DNA from 4 places in the Salinicoccus sp. ID82-1 genome. Region 1 is predicted to be linked to each of the others. Evidence: predicted binding sites of a transcription regulator. Region 1 holds the regulator's gene; each other region holds the start of a gene.

Region 1 (4,089 bases):
AGACATTTGTACCATAGATGATTTCCCCGTCGTGCCGCGGCAGTTCCTTGGCGATCGTCTTTACAAGTGTGGACTTGCCGATACCGTTCGGACCGATGATGGCGAGCCGGTCCCCCTTGTCGACATTCAGACTGATGCCGCTATTCAGTGTCTCCTCATATCCGATGGCGAGCGATTTGATTCTCAGCACATCATTGCCGCTCTCACGCTTTATGTCAAAGGAGAACCGTGCACTTTTGCGGTCGATCATCGGCGTCTCCATACGATCCATATGCTCAAGCTTCTTGCGTCTGCTTTTTGCCATATTGCTCGTGGAGGCTCTCGCTATATTTTTCTCAACAAAGGTCTCAAGCTGCCTGATCTCCTTCTGCTGGTGTTCATATGCTTTCACCTGAAGGCTGAAGTTCTTCTCCTTCTCTTTGACATACTTCGTATAGTTGGTGTGGTAGAGTGTTCCTCTGTGCATCTCCACTTCAAAGATCTTATCCACCGTCCGATCGAGGAAGTAGCGGTCGTGGCTGATGATCGCGATTGCGCCTGTAAAGCTGTTCAGATACTGTTCGAGCCATGCCACCGTCTGCATATCCAGGTGGTTGGTCGGTTCATCGAGCAGCAGCAGGTCGGGCTTCGACAGCAGCATCTGTCCGAGCGCGAGCCGTGTCTTCTGACCACCTGAGAACGCATCGACATTGCGATCAAGATCACTGCCGGAAAAGTTGAGGCCGGTGAGCACGGTCTTGATCTGGGCATCGATCGTGTAGCCGCCCTTTGATTCGAAAGTGTTCTGCAGCCGATCGTATTTTTCCAGCTGGTCGCTGTATGCCGGATCCTCGTAGTCATGTGCTGCCAGCCATGCGGTGGTGGCATTCATCTCCTCCTGGGTGCGCAGCAGCCCGGCAAAGGGCCGCATCATTTCATCACGGACGGTCTGGGATGACTCCAGTGTCATCTGCTGGGTGAGATAGCCGATCGCGATGCCTTTCGGCGTCGTGATCCGGCCGTCCTCGACACCGAGTTCACCCGCCATCATCTTCATCAGCGTCGTCTTGCCGGCGCCATTCTTGCCGACGATGCCGACGGTTTCACCTTTTTTTATTTCAAGATTTATATTTGAAAAAATCCGGTCTGTACCGAAAGATTTCCCTACATTTCCTAATTGCATTACTATCATATGAATTCCCCCACTTCATTCAATTTTACAACAAACAAGTCAAAAAAACGATGAAATTAAGTGACAATGACTACACTACGAAAATGGAGATATGCTATAATATACCGACAGAGTGCAATAGAAGAGGTGTGGGACATTTGAACAGTAAAAAGAAAATCCCAAACGCAACAATGAAACGTCTCCCTTTATACTATAGATTTTTCAAAAATGCCGAGAAGACCAGTGTAGACAGAGTTTCCTCAAGGGAAATCAGCGAAGCACTGGATATCGATTCAGCCACAATCCGGAGAGACTTCTCCTATTTTGGTGAACTTGGCAGGAAGGGCTACGGCTACAACGTCAAGAGCCTATTGAATTTCTTCATGGAGCATATCCAGGGTAATGAAGTGAGAAATGTGGCAATCATTGGAGCGGGCAACCTGGGCAGTGCATTATTAAACTACAAATTCAGCAGCATAAATGATAGAATGAATGTGGTAGCTGCTTTTGATAGTAATGCTCAGATTGTCGGGACATCCATCAATGGCACGACAGTATATCATTCGGATGAGCTTGAGGATCTGATCAGTAGACATAGCATAGATGTTGCGATACTCACGCTGCCGGCAGAAGTCAGCCAGGATATGGCTGAACGTCTGGTGGAAGCTGGCATCAAAGGCATACTCAACTTCACACCGATCAGATTGAATGTAAGTGATGAAATCTATGTCCATAATATAGATTTGAGCGTTGAATTGCAGGCACTATTCTTTTATATGAAACATATCTAGGAGGGATACTATGCTCGAAACATTAATGCCGGTGACACTGATGGCAGTAGGCCCGACAAGTATGATCGTAATTGCTGTTGTAGCATTGATCATATTTGGACCTAAAAAATTGCCGCAGTTCGGACGCGCGATGGGTTCCACTTTAAGAGAGTTTAAAGATGCAACCAAAGGTCTCGCCACTGACGACGATGACGACGAAGACGACAACGATAGAAAGAAACAACCGAAGAAAATCGAAACAGTCGAAGTCGAAAAAGTTGAAGAAACTAAAGCATAAAGGTATGAAGAGGTGGCGGAAGCCACCTTTTTTTTAAAGAGGTGAAAATGAAGTATGAACGACTCGGAAAAAAGGGAGATCACCGAGCATCTGGATGAATTGAGGAAGCGGCTGCTGATTGTCATGTACTTTTTTGTCGGCGCCCTGGTCATCGGATTCTTCCTGTCCAAACCACTGATCTACCAGATGCAGAATGCACCGTGGACGGAGACGATCCAGATGCACGCATTCCAGGTGACCGATCCCCTGAAGATATACCTGATGATCATCATTGTCATCGGATTTGTCATCGTGCTGCCGGCGATACTCTACCAGCTCTGGGCATTTGTCTCCCCGGGGCTGTACAGTAACGAAAGAAAGCTTACTTTGGGCTACATACCGATTGTCATGGTACTCATGCTGCTCGGTATGGCTTTTGGCTACTTTATTCTTGTACCCTATATCATCCAGTTCACTTTTGAACTGTCCGAGGAGATGGGGATTGAGAACACCATCGGAATCAACCAGTATTTCGGCTTCCTGTTCAGGACGGTACTGCCGTTCGGTGTCATATTCCAGATGCCGATTCTTGTACTTTTCCTGACGCAGCTCGGCCTTTTGACACCGGCATTTCTCAAGCAGAACAGGAAATACGCCTATTTCATCCTGCTGGTGGTTGCGGCACTCGTTGCACCGCCGGATGTAATGACACATATACTGCTTACCATACCGATGATCATTCTTTATGAAATCAGCATCTACATTTCCAAAATCGGCTATCGCAGACATCTGAAAGCAGAGCAGAAAGCATTAGAAGAATCATTGGATTCCGACTAGGGGGTATTCCAGGTGAAATTCGATCCGGATGCCAGAGCATCTCTGGCGCTTGATGGCAGCAGTGAAAAATGGACAGGCCAGATTGACAGGACACAGGAGAGCCCATGGCGGCAGAAGTATCATATCCAGCCGCCTGCAGGCAGCATGGATGCGCTTGATGGCTTCATATACCATGAAGGCAAATATCACATCCTGTACCAGTGGGCGCCCTTCTGGACAGAGGGCAGAAAGTATCTGTACCACGTCGTATCGGATGATCTTGCCATCTATCATAATCGCGGAATAGTCGATGCATTACCGGACGGAGCCGATTCAGGCTCCGCTTCTGTAATGGATGGTATGCACGTGTATCATACAGTGATGGACGGCGGCATACCACTCCAGCAGCATACGGCATTCAGAGAAGAAGCGGGGCATCTCCGTCCATATCGGACATCACCCATCATAAAAGGTGCGCCGAAAGGCTATGGACCGATTGTGAAAGATCCGAAAGTGTGGAAAGAAAATGGAAGATATTGTATGATAATGGGGGCGGCTACCCAGGATGACTTCGGCCGTGTGCTCTATTTTACCGGCACGGGCACTGAAGCATTCGATTACATAGGCGAACTTGAAACTGAGCTGGATCAGTTCGGTTTCATGTGGGAGTCACCCGAGCTGTTTGAACTGGATGGGCACCATGTCCTCATGTTCTGTCCGCAAGGACTCGACAAGTATCAGCACAGCTACTGGAACATCTACCAGTCCGGCTATATCCTCGGCAGTGCGGACCTCGACAAGCGGGTGATGTCGCATGGCGACTTTCATGAACTGGATCAGGGTTTCGACTTCTATGCGCCAAAGACGACGTGTGACGCTTTTGGCAACCGTTACATCATCGGATGGATGGGGATGAAGGAGACGGTCTACCCGACAGATGGCGCATGGTCCCACTGCCTGACGCTGCCCCGCAGGCTGTCCATCGAAAATGGTGTTCTGAAGCAGCGGCCTGCAGCGGCCCTGGCAGATCTGAGAACGGATGAAATGACGGCAGAAGGCTATTTCGATCATCGTCC
Region 2 (4,089 bases), on a different contig from region 1:
CCCCCGAACCGTCCGAGCCCGATTACTGCATAATCCTTATTCATATAATCACCAGTCCATCTCAATTGTCAGTACTTATTACTGCTCTTCCCTCTTACATATTCCTTATCGAACAGGAACAGCCTCATCACCAGAACAAGACTAGGAATCAATAATAGTAAACCTAAAATGAACACAATTGTCAAACTGAATGCCATAGCGTCATTCACAACTGAAGTATTGATATCGATATATGGATAGAGTATATACGGCAGCTTGCTGATGCCATAGCCGTAGAAGGCGAATGCAAACTGCAGCATGATCATGATGAAGGCCAGTCCAAAGAACCGCCTGCGCCACATCAGGAATACTGCAATGCCCATCGACACGAGGCTCAGGCCGAACAGATACCAGTAGTCCTGTGCGCGCTGGAAGTGCTCGAGGTTGTGTTCCCTGAGACCAAGGAATACAAACTGGGAAATGAACAGCATCGGCAACGCCCAGATGAGGAACCATCTGCGTACCAGCTCCAGTGCCTGATTATCCTCGGCACGTGCGGCATAGAACGTCAGGAAGCCGCTCGATACATAGAGTACTGTAATGATGGCCAGGAATACTACCGACCAGCCATACGTACTGAAGAGCAGTTCTTCGAGCTGCAGCTGGATGCCATCCCCCCCATCCACGATATAGCCGCCTTCCGATATGACGAGTGCCATCGACAGTGAAGCAGGTATAAGGAGGCCTGTTACACCATACAGGAACGTCCATGAAAGCTTCGGCTCCTTATTATACGAGTTGAAGGCATAGTATGCCCCCCTGATCGCAAGCAGTATCAGCGCAATGCTCGCAGGAATGAGAAGCGCCGTACCATAATAGTAGGCTGTATCCGGATAGAAGCCAATGATTCCGACGAAGAAGAAGACGAAAAATACATTGGTCACTTCCCACACCGGGTTCAGATAGCGCTGGATGATTGGACTGATGACATTATCATCACCGGTCAGTTTCGAGTAGAAATTGAAGAAACCGGCACCGAAATCAATCGATGCCACAATGATATAGCCATACAGGAACGTCCACAGAACCGTTACACCAATCAGTTCATAGTTCATGGCAGCAGACCCCCTTTGTCTTTATCTCCGTACATCTCAAGGTGATCCGCATGCACGCTCTTGTTCTGGAACATTTTGAGCAGCACGTATACACATGTTGCGCCGAGAACAATGTACAGCAGTACGAATGCAATCAGCGTTATGCCGAGTCCCTCTGCGTTCGTCACAGCCTCGGAGACGCGCATGTAGCCTCGTAGAATCCATGGCTGACGGCCGAGTTCTGCCAGGAACCACCCGGATTCGATGGCTGCCACAGACAGAGGACCGGTCAGCACATACAGATAGAGCAATGCAGGATGGTGCGCATTGAACTTCGTAAATCTCGCTATATGGTAAATGACTGCTACACTCAGTCCGAACATGCCGAAGAATACCATAGTATCAAAGAAGTAGTGGATGATCAGCGGTGGTCTTTCATCTTCCGGTATATCATTCAGTCCTGTAACTTCCGTATCGAATGAGCTGCCTGCAAGGAAGCTGAGCGCGCTTGGCACCCTGATTTCATAGCTTACTTCCTGGGTCTCCTCATCCAACATGCCGAAAAGCACCAGGTCGGCATTATCTTCGGTCTCAAAGTGCCATTCCATTGCAGCCAGTTTTTCCGGCTGGTTCTCATGAAGGAACTTGGCGGAAAGGTCGCCTGCAAGTGCACTCATTGCAGCTGCAATAAGTCCGATCACCATCATGACCCTGAGCGCTTTCTTGTGGTACTCTCGATCCTCCTTGTGTTTCGAACGAAGGAGTTTGAAAGCAGCAATTGATGCAATGATGAAAGCAGCAGTCGTATAGGCTGTTACAACAACGTGGAATATTCTGACGTAGCTCGACGGATTGAACATTGCTGCCAGTGGATCGACATTTACAAATACATCATCTACAAGATCGAACCCTGCTGGTGTATTCATGAAGGAATTGACTGTAGTGATGAATACAGCAGACAGAGTGGAACCGACCACGATCGGGATATTCAGAAGCCAGTGGTGCCAAGGATTTCTGAAGCGGTCCCATGTATAAAGAAATATCCCGAGGAATATTGCTTCAAAGAAAAATGCAAAAGTTTCCATGAACAGCGGAAGCGCGATGATCTGTCCACCAAACTGCATGAATTCCGGCCAGATGAGAGACAGCTGCAGCCCTATGATCGTGCCGGTTACAACACCGACGGCTACGGTCACCGTATACCCTTTCGCTATTCTGCGTGCCATCGTCAAGTACTTGTCGTCCTTCTTACGCAAGCCCAGGAATTCCAATACCATGAAGACAAGCGGCATACCTACACCTATTGTTGCAAAGATAATATGGAATCCAAGAGTCGACGCAGTGAGCACCCGACCAATGATCACATCATCCATTCAATCACCTCTCCGACAATGGATTCCGCCCCAGGACCATTTCTGATCCATGGATATCGGAACCATCTTTATTTTGGATAATTTGTGAAATAATTATCATACTGTTTCCTTATTCTACCCTATTTTGCCCTCAATTACAAAGAATTAAACCGTGTATTTTTGATCTCTTACTCTAAGATGGAATATGAGACCGATTATGACCATGATGATCAGGCTTGTAATGGCCATGCGTGAGGCAAGCGTGCCATAGTCCGCCATGGCAAGTGTAATCGATCCATAGATGAACGGCCCCACGATGGCACTCATCTTCGCACTGAAGGCAAACAGTCCGAAAAACTGCCCTTCCTTCCCTTCCGGCGCGAGTTCGATGATCATTGTCCTGCTGACCACCCAGGTGGATCCCATTGCGATTCCGAAAAGTGCAGCTGCAATCCAGAACGTCCACATCGGCAGGGGCAGGGCTGCAATCGCCACAGCAAGGGCAAGCAGCAGCGCAACAATGGTGAATGTCTTCTTGGAGCCGATATTCCTATTGATGAAGCTGAATATTATGGCGCCGACGATGCTGAACAGTGTTGCAACCATGAAGATGATGAGGAAAGTGCCTGCTTCAAAACCGACGACCGTCGTTGCATAGGGCTGCATCATGGCGATTGCTGTCGCCAGCGCATCGTTTATAAAGAAGTAGGCAATCATGAAATAGAATATGGAGGGATAAGAGCGTGCCTCCCTGAAAGTCTGGTAGATATCCTTATATCCTTTCAGAAATTGCTGTCTTGGCTTTGTCTGTTGCGGCTGATCCTTATTGATGAAGAAAAGCGGCAGTGAGAATATAAGAAACAGGACGCCGGACAGCCAGAATGTATGATGGACAGCCCGGTCCCCGATCAGAAGCAGAACGGAGAATATGCCGAACAATGTCCCCATGTATCCGAGTGCGACACCGTAGCCCGAAATGAGCGGGATCTCCTTCTTGTTGCCGAGCCCGGAAAGCATCGCATCATAGAAGACATTGCCGGAGTTGAATGCAAATTTTGCAAAGACGAATAGCAGCACTGCAAGCACAAAGCCGTTCGGCAGGCCGAACCACCGGGCAGTATCCATCCCTCCGAATATCCCCATGCCGATGGCAGCCGATACACATAGCAGTGTAAAGATGACAACATACTTCTTGCGTCTGCCGGTACGGTCCATCGTTACCCCGTAGAGTGGCGCAAATGCAACAAGCAGTACGGCAGCCAGTGCATTGGCATAGGCGATGATGGTGGAAGCAATCTGTTCAAGCCTGGGGTTTGTACCTACTGTTTCTGTAATATACTGCGGGAAAAACAGCGTGACGATATTGGCACTGAAGATGGTGTTTGCAAAGTCGTAGAATGCAAAAGCAAGGATCGGCAAGGTGAGATAAAGCTCAAGCGGTCGACGTGCAGTCTGATTCATCGGTAGTTCTCCTCTGCTCTTTTTCTGTCATTATAACAAGAAAAACACGCATGGTGGTGTACCATGCGTGTTCCAGACTATGCTCTCTGCGTATATTCTTCTACAAGTGCAAGCACTTCTTCAGTGCTGCTGCATTCGACTGCCGCCTGTGCCAGACGTTCCATGTCGGTCTTCTTGAGTTCCGAAATCTGCTTGCGCGCTTT
Region 3 (4,089 bases), on a different contig from region 1:
AGTCATCATCATGTTTCTGGTATTCGTAGGAGCAACTTTGGTCATTACATATTTTGCTTCCAAACGGACAAATTCCACAAAAGATTTCTATACAGCGGGCGGAGGTCTGACAGGCTGGCAGAACGGACTGGCCATTTCCGGTGACTATCTGTCGGCAGCTTCATTCCTTGGAATTGCCGGTGCCATTGCACTATGGGGATTTGATGGTTTTTTCTATAGCGTCGGTTATCTGACAGCATATCTTGTTGTCCTGTACATCGTTGCCGAGCCGCTCAGAAACCTCGGGAAGTATACAGTTGCCGACATGATTGCAGCACGTTTTGAAATGAAGAAGGTCAGAGCGTTTGCAGCACTGTCCTCGATTACAATCGTCATCTTCTACATGCTTGCCCAGCTCGTCGGGGCAGGGGCGCTCATCCAGCTGCTTTTTGATATTCCATACAGCGTTTCAGTCATCATCGTCGGCATCATGATGACCATCTACGTCCTTTTCGGGGGCATGACGGCCACGAGCTGGGTACAGATGGTCAAAGCGATACTGCTGATGATCGGTACGATACTGATTTCATTCCTCGTACTGCTCCAGTTCAATTTCAATATATTCACGATGTTCGGCGAAATGAAGAATATCACCGCGCCCGAGCTTGAAGGGTCGTTTCTGAATCCCGGGGCTCAGGGCGAGTCACCGCTCAATAACATTTCACTGATGATCGCCCTGCTGTTCGGTACAGCCGGTCTGCCACACATCCTCATGAGATTCTTTACCGTAAGAGATGCAAAGACGGCGAGAAGCTCCGTAATGTGGGCCACATGGATCATCGGCATATTCTATATACTCACCATATTCCTCGGCTTCGGGGCCGCAGCGCTTCTGACGAGGGAAGAGATCATTGCAGCCAATCCAGCCGGCAACATGGCGGCACCGCTGCTTGCTGAAAGGCTGGGTGGAGATCTGCTCATGTCATTCGTTGCAGCTGTGGCATTTGCAACCATTCTGGCTGTCGTTGCCGGGCTGGTACTTTCCGGCGCCAGTGCATTCGCACATGATATATACGCCCAGGTCATCAAGAAAGGACAGGTTTCCGAAAGCCAGCAGATGCTTGCTGCCAAAATTGCAGCATTCAGTGTCAGTGTACTTTCCATTATTCTCGCCATTTTTGCGCAGGATCAGAACGTTGCATTCCTTGTATCTCTTGCTTTCTGTGTCGCTGCAAGTGCCAACTTGCCGGTCATCGTCTATACGATTTTCTGGAAGCGTTTCAATACACAGGGTGCGATTGCCGGCATCATAACCGGACTTGTCGTTTCCCTCGTTCTGGTCATACTCAGCCCGAACGTCATGGACCCTTCCGGAGCCGGATTCATTGCAGTGGAACCGATATTCCCATTGAATAATCCTGCTCTGATTTCAGTGCCTGCCGGTTTCATCGGCGCATTCCTTGGAACATTCCTCGGAAAACCGGAATCCCATGAAAAGTACAGGGAAGTCAAAGTAAAATCCGTCACTGGAATATCAACATCCGATGTCAGCCACTAAATATAAGATTAACTTATGAGAATCGATAAGTTAATTAATCATTTCTTAATTAGACGATAATTCTATGAAATTATCGTCTTTTCCCTTTTGTAAGGGCTTTCGAGGCGGTTAACGATATAATTTTCACAATCTGTAGAAGATTCTTGAATTGTTCACAAACCTTTTGAATTTGATATAATGGACTTAAAGCCAGATGGCTATTTAATGATTTACGAGAAGGAGAATCGATATGTCTGACAAAAAAGGTTTAGAAGGCGTTGTAGCGGCTGAGTCCCGCATCAGTTCCATCATTGGTTCACAACTTACTTACTGTGGTTATGAAATCGATGACCTCGCTGAAAATGCACTGTTTGAAGAAGTCGTTTTTCTGCTTTGGAATGATAGGCTGCCGAATCAGAGCGAATTGGAAGCATTCCAGGGTAAAATGTTTGATTACATGACACTCAATCCACGGATTTATGGTCATTTCGAAGAATACGCTGCAGATAAGGTGCATCCGATGACAGCTGTGCGGACCGCACTGTCCTATCTTGCCCACTTCGATCCGAATGCCGAGGATATGAGCGATGAAGCCAATCAGGAAAAAGCGATTCGCATCCAGGCAAAGATTGCGTCGGTAGTCGCAGCATTTTCCAGAATCAGAAACGGCCAGGAAGTCATTAAGCCGAAGCAGGGTCTGACTTATGCTGCGAACTTCCTCTACATGCTGTATGGCGAAGAGCCGAACGATACACAGGTGGAGGCAATGAACAAGGCGCTTGTTCTGCATGCTGACCATGAACTGAATGCATCTACATTCACAGCCCGTGTCTGTGTGGCAACGCTATCTGATGTCTACTCCGGCGTGAGTGCAGCAGCTGGCGCACTGAAAGGTCCACTGCATGGTGGTGCCAATGAGCGCGTAATGCAGATGCTGTCAGAAATCGAATCTGTCGATGCAGTGGAAGGCTATCTCGAAGAGAAGTTTGCGAACAAGGAAAAGATCATGGGCATGGGCCACCGTGTATACAAAGAAGGAGATCCACGTGCCAAGTATCTGAAGGATATGTCGAAGAAGCTGACAGATGAGGCAGGAGAGCCTGAATTCTATGAGAAATCCGTTAAGATCGCCGAGGTTGTGGAAAGGGAGAAAGGTCTGCTTCCGAATGTCGACTTCTTCAGTGCCACTGTATATCACTCACTCGGCATCGATCATGACCTGTTCACACCGATCTTTGCGGTCAGTCGTGTTTCCGGCTGGCTCGCACACATCCTTGAACAGTATCAGGATAACCGTCTGATCAGACCGAGAGCGGAGTATATCGGTCAGACAGGCAAGAAGTATGAACCGATTGAAAACAGATAACGGATCGAGATCAAAAACTGGAGGAATATAATCTATGTCTAGTCAAAAGATAACTACAAATAATGGCGTACTTAATGTACCGGATCAGCCTGTCATTCCCTACATCGAAGGGGACGGCATCGGCCCGGACATCTGGAGTGCAGCAAGCAAAGTACTGGATGGCGCCGTAGAGAAAGCCTATGATGGCAAGAAGAAAATCGAATGGAAAGAAGTGCTTGCCGGACAGAAGGCCTATGATAAGACAGGCGAATGGCTGCCACAGGAAACACTGGATACGATTGATGAATATCTGCTGGCCATCAAAGGCCCATTGACAACACCGATCGGCGGCGGCATCCGTTCCCTGAACGTTGCATTGAGACAGGAACTGGATCTTTTCACCTGCCTGCGTCCCGTCAGATATTTTGAAGGCGTGCCTTCTCCGTTGAAGCGTCCTGAAGATACAGACATGGTCATTTTCCGCGAAAATACCGAAGATATCTATGCAGGTATAGAATTCCAGGAAGGTACGGATGATGTCAAGAAAGTCATCGACTTCCTGCAAAATGAAATGGGCGCCAAAAACATCCGTTTCCCTGAAACTTCCGGTATCGGCATCAAGCCGGTTTCAAAGGAAGGTACGGAAAGACTTGTACGTTCAGCAATCAACTACGCGATTGAAAACAATCGTCCATCTGTAACACTTGTCCATAAAGGCAACATCATGAAATTCACTGAGGGAGCGTTCAAAGCGTGGGGCTACGACCTTGCAGAACGTGAATTCGGAGATAAGGTCTTCACATGGAAAGTCTACGATAAGATCGTTGAGGATGAAGGCCGTGAAGCTGCGGACAAAGCACAGTCAGAAGCTGAAGCAGCTGGCAAAATCATCATCAAGGATGCCATTGCAGACATCTTCCTGCAGCAGATTCTGACACGACCGAAAGATTTCGGTGTTGTTGCGACCATGAACCTGAACGGAGACTACATCTCCGACGCGCTTGCAGCGCAGGTGGGCGGTATCGGCATTGCGCCAGGAGCCAACATCAACTACGAAACAGGACATGCAATTTTCGAAGCTACTCATGGTACTGCACCGAAGTATGCGGGTCTTGATAAAGTGAACCCTTCTTCAGTCATACTTTCAGGTGTACTCATGCTCGAGCACCTTGGCTGGCAGGAAGCTGCTGACCTGGTCACGAAAGCAATGGAAAAAACAATTGCGTCC
Region 4 (4,089 bases), on a different contig from region 1:
CCGGCAATCGAAAGAAACTTGCTGCGAGGGTCCACTCTCAGAAACTTCATCTGCTTTGAAAGCAGATGAATGATTACAAAACCTATCGCAAATATCAGACTGAACCAGATTCCCATGGCACTACCTCCTGTAAATCGATCAATACAAAGCTGTTCCCGTCGTTATTTTGTATAAACAAACAAAACGGGTATCAGCTGAAGGGACGGCTTGCCTAACGTGCTTCATTCAACGCTTCATCCAGTGCCATTTTCCTGGAATTGATGAATTTATGGTCAACTTCATGTAGTACTGCTTTATCGAAGCGATCGTATATATAACGGCTGAATGGCCTGATCTCCTGTTTGACATCTTCTGAACTGTTCAACGCGATATTCTGCATCGATTCGAGCAGTGTTTCCAGAACGACAACATCCTGCCTGCCATAGAAGCTGATCTGCGAAAGTACATTATACAGCTTTTCCTCCACACTGCTCCTTCTTGTAATCAGGCGTCCAAGGTGGCGGTCATCATGGTAAATGACATACGTCCCGGTATGCTTGAAGCTCTTTATAAGCGCTTCAGTCAAGTAGTGGATGCACTGGACTGCTGTATTCGGGTCATTGATTCCTGGGGAAAGTGCCCGAAGGGCGACATCCACTATTTTATGGAGTCCATAATCCACATCCTGATAGACATTCTGTTCCCTGCCGATTGTGACATTGCTGATCAGGCTATCAGGGACTTCTACATCTTTTCCATGACTGATGGTCAGAATCTCGGTGGATGTCGTTACAAATTCACCAATCAGCGGGGTGACACGGATGACTGCATCATTCTTCTTCGCCCATTGGAACAGGTCATCGTGATCGATGAACTGGATGAAACCAAAGCTCTCGGAACTGAGTACAGTTGTCTCATCATACTGCTCCACCATCTCCGGCTTGAGGCTGGTGACCGATACATGCGCCTGATCCAGCCGCTCCCCTTCCCGATCAATTTCATCCTTGACGTCATCCACCAGTGAATCAATCAGGTTGCTGACCTGTATGCTGGAAGCAACGAAATGGATGAAATAGGCAAAGAAGAACAGGCAGAGTACAGCAAGCAGTACGGCAACGATTGCTGAAATGACTTCTCCTTCAAAAGTGGCCTGCTGCATGAAGGCCAGGGAAAGGATGGAATATAGAAAGCCGCCCATGAACACGCCAAGTACGCGCATCGTTCTTCTATCATTCACAAAGTTGGTAAGAACGCGAGGAGAGAACTGTGATGAGTATGTTGTCAGAACGACCATGATGGTGGAAAAAGTGATGGTCGTCATGGTCAGAAGTGCGCCTGAAATCGAACCGAGTATCTCTTTGGCCAGGTCGACTTCAGTCGCCAGGAAGAACGGCAATTCGAAATCGAGCCTCGGAAGCACATTTATATCAGTATAGACAGCAATCAGGGCAAGAATGACTGCCAGCAGACAATAGAATACCGGTGTCACCCATATGCTGTCTTTTATTTTCAGTATATACTTCATTGCAACGCTCCTATTCATGAAATTCTATAGTTCATCATACCCTGCACAAAGTGGATTACTCAAACCAAAATTAAGAAGAGACCTGCAATCGTCATGATTGCAGGTCTCTTCTAATCAATCTATTCTGTCACTTCACGTCTGTGACCCCGGAGCCTGAAGTGGCGATGGCCGCCTTTATTTTCACGATGCAGGAACCGGTCCAGTCCGAAGCTGCCTGCTTTGTGTCCGGATACCAGGATGATCATGCCGATGATGATGTAGAGCGGATTCACTGATACTGTGCCGGCAAACAGGAATGCAAAGTTCATCATCAGTCCGAAGAATGCAGCATAGGCTGTGAAACCACCAAGCAGAAGTCCGAGACCGACAAGCAGTTCACCCCAAGGTATCATGACATTGATTACGGGGCTCATCGGTAGAAAGACGTTTTCCACTAGAAACGTATACCATGGATAGACCGCATTGCCATCAGGACCGAGAACTGGATTCTGTACCGCATTTTGCAGGAATCCGGATGCATCAAAGCCACCTGTCACTTTACCGAGACCACTCGTAAACCATCCGAAGCCCAAGTAGACTCTCAGAACCAATAGTACCAACTCACTCGCCTTGTGTGCTTTCAACCAACTCATCATAATTTTTTTCTCCTCTCTTATGTTCCGTTCTTTTCTATAGGTTTATTATATGTGAAATTAGTCACAATTACAATACTATATTGTTATTTTTTTCACATTTATTTATAAAAAAGAACCATATGAGAGGAAACCCTTCTCAATCAAGCACCAGCATGTTGGATGCATCGAACTCCCATTCAGCCCCATAGGCCACTTCCCAGTAGTAGCCATCGATATCAGTGAAGTAACCGCCATAACCGCCCCATGATAAAGGCTGTGGTGTCTTTACCACTGTCGCTCCATGCTGGACCACCCTATCCATAATGTCGTCCACTTCCGCTTCTGACTTCCCGTTGTAGGCGAGCGTCACACCATTGAACCCACCTTTCGAAACTTCCGGCGGATTGTCCCTATTGATGTCTGCAGCCAGCTCCTGAATCGGGTAGAGCGACAGCTTCGACCCTTCATTACTGAAAAAGACAACAGTCGGATGTGCCTCGTCTCCAACGATATGAGCTTTGAATCCGATATTCCGGTAAAAATCGAGTGAAGCTGAAATATCCCTGACGCCGAGAGTAACAAGATTGATACGATTCATTCCATCATCTCCTGATCATCATTTTGTTCAATGTAATTATACACTTAAAATAATGGCGATAGAAACCCCTCCTCGTATGAGAAGGGGCATACATCATATTTCTGCAGCGGCTGTTCTAGGAATCGAGAAACTGCAGAATCTGTTCATTCACATATTCCGGCTGTTCCTGATGGACCCAGTGGGTTGCTTCCTCCACCCATGCCACCGAACTGCTGCTTGCATACTTCAGGCTTTCTTCTGCGAGCTTTTTCGACAGAAACTGGTCGCCCGTGCCCCAGATGATCTTTACAGGCATTTCAATCGTATGTTTCGGGATGTGCTTCGTGTTTGCTGGAAGGGCACGATACCAGTTCAGCATGCTCGTCAGCGCCCGAGGCCTTTCCCATGAAATCCTATATGCTCCGAGGTCATCTTCTGTGAATGTACCTCTCCGGCTCGTCTGGACGAGTGCCTGTGCCATATACGCATAATCTTTACTGCTCATGATCTTCTCGGGCAGCATGGGAATCTGGAAGAAGAGAATGTACGAGCTTCTCAGCCCCTGCGAGGGCGTTTTGACAAGCACTTTAGGAAACGCAGCGGGATGCGGCATATTGAGGACGACGAGACGGTTCACCTTCTCAGGATGTGTGCCGGCAAGCTGCCAGGCCACGCCCCCACCCCAGTCATGACCGATGACTGCTGCATTGTCATATCCATAGTACTCGATCAATCCGGCAATATCCTGCTCAAGCTTATTGATACTATAGGCATTTTTGCCTTCCGGCTTATCACTCTTATTGTATCCCCGCTGATCGGGTGCCACGACCCTGTAGCCTGCCCCAGCCAGCACACGGATCTGTTTCCTCCAACTGAACCAGAATTCCGGAAAACCATGGAGCAGAACGACCAGTTCCCCATCCTCGGGCCCTGAAACAGCGACGTGAAGCTGGATGCCATTCGTCTGAATGTACTCGAAGTCAATAATATCAGTTACAGCCACAATACAGTCCTCCTGTCATCATTTCATGCTCCACTATACCCGGTTTCCATCCATGAACCACATGTCCATATTGAAAAATCCTCTCTGCCATCCAGGCAAAGAGGACTATATTCACTCGGAATGCTTGCATCTGCTCCCCACCATGTAGGCAATGGACAGTGTAATGATAACCATGAGCACAAGGCCCACATACACCATCCATAAATTCGCTAGCAGGCCCGCCTGCATCATTGCAGCCGTGACATTTGCCAGTGCATGAAGCACAATTGCCAGCGGGAATAGATACCACTTGCCCTTCTGCATCACTGCCACAAAGACGATGACAGACAGGCCGATATGCAGACTGATGGCAAGAATGCGCTCGAAGATGCCAATGATATACATATAGCCC

Evidence for each region. Region 1 encodes Rex, which represses fermentation and respiration genes when NADH is low (regulators of the CRP and FNR family bind a similar motif). Its sites were predicted from a motif close to TTGTGAAATATTTCACAA; they were not measured.
Region 2: the regulator Rex is predicted to act here: its motif matches at 2,529-2,546, upstream of J4760_RS00765 (cytochrome ubiquinol oxidase subunit I).
Region 3: the regulator Rex is predicted to act here: its motif matches at 1,678-1,695, upstream of J4760_RS04460 (citrate synthase).
Region 4: the regulator Rex is predicted to act here: its motif matches at 2,189-2,206, upstream of J4760_RS10090 (DoxX family membrane protein).

Annotation. Positions count from the first base shown of each region.
Region 1 covers NZ_JAGFLY010000005.1:3,669-7,757, forward strand. The annotation lists gene J4760_RS11440 (ABC-F family ATP-binding cassette domain-containing protein) at 1-1,171, opposite strand, end outside; gene J4760_RS11445 (redox-sensing transcriptional repressor Rex) at 1,309-1,941, shown strand; gene J4760_RS11450 (twin-arginine translocase TatA/TatE family subunit) at 1,982-2,218, shown strand; gene tatC (twin-arginine translocase subunit TatC) at 2,273-3,034, shown strand; gene J4760_RS11460 (glycoside hydrolase family 32 protein) at 3,047-4,089, shown strand, end outside.
Region 2 covers NZ_JAGFLY010000001.1:145,173-149,261, reverse strand. The annotation lists gene J4760_RS00775 (potassium channel family protein) at 1-44, opposite strand, end outside; gene J4760_RS00770 (cytochrome d ubiquinol oxidase subunit II) at 69-1,094, opposite strand; gene J4760_RS00765 (cytochrome ubiquinol oxidase subunit I) at 1,091-2,446, opposite strand; gene J4760_RS00760 (MFS transporter) at 2,591-3,886, opposite strand; gene ptsP (phosphoenolpyruvate--protein phosphotransferase) at 3,964-4,089, opposite strand, start outside.
Region 3 covers NZ_JAGFLY010000001.1:855,336-859,424, reverse strand. The annotation lists gene J4760_RS04465 (solute symporter family protein) at 1-1,537, shown strand, start outside; gene J4760_RS04460 (citrate synthase) at 1,767-2,882, shown strand; gene icd (NADP-dependent isocitrate dehydrogenase) at 2,917-4,089, shown strand, end outside.
Region 4 covers NZ_JAGFLY010000004.1:64,223-68,311, forward strand. The annotation lists gene J4760_RS10080 (ZIP family metal transporter) at 1-116, opposite strand, end outside; gene J4760_RS10085 (DUF2254 domain-containing protein) at 212-1,504, opposite strand; gene J4760_RS10090 (DoxX family membrane protein) at 1,624-2,139, opposite strand; gene J4760_RS10095 (VOC family protein) at 2,276-2,716, opposite strand; gene J4760_RS10100 (alpha/beta fold hydrolase) at 2,832-3,698, opposite strand; gene J4760_RS10105 (YhfC family intramembrane metalloprotease) at 3,810-4,089, opposite strand, start outside.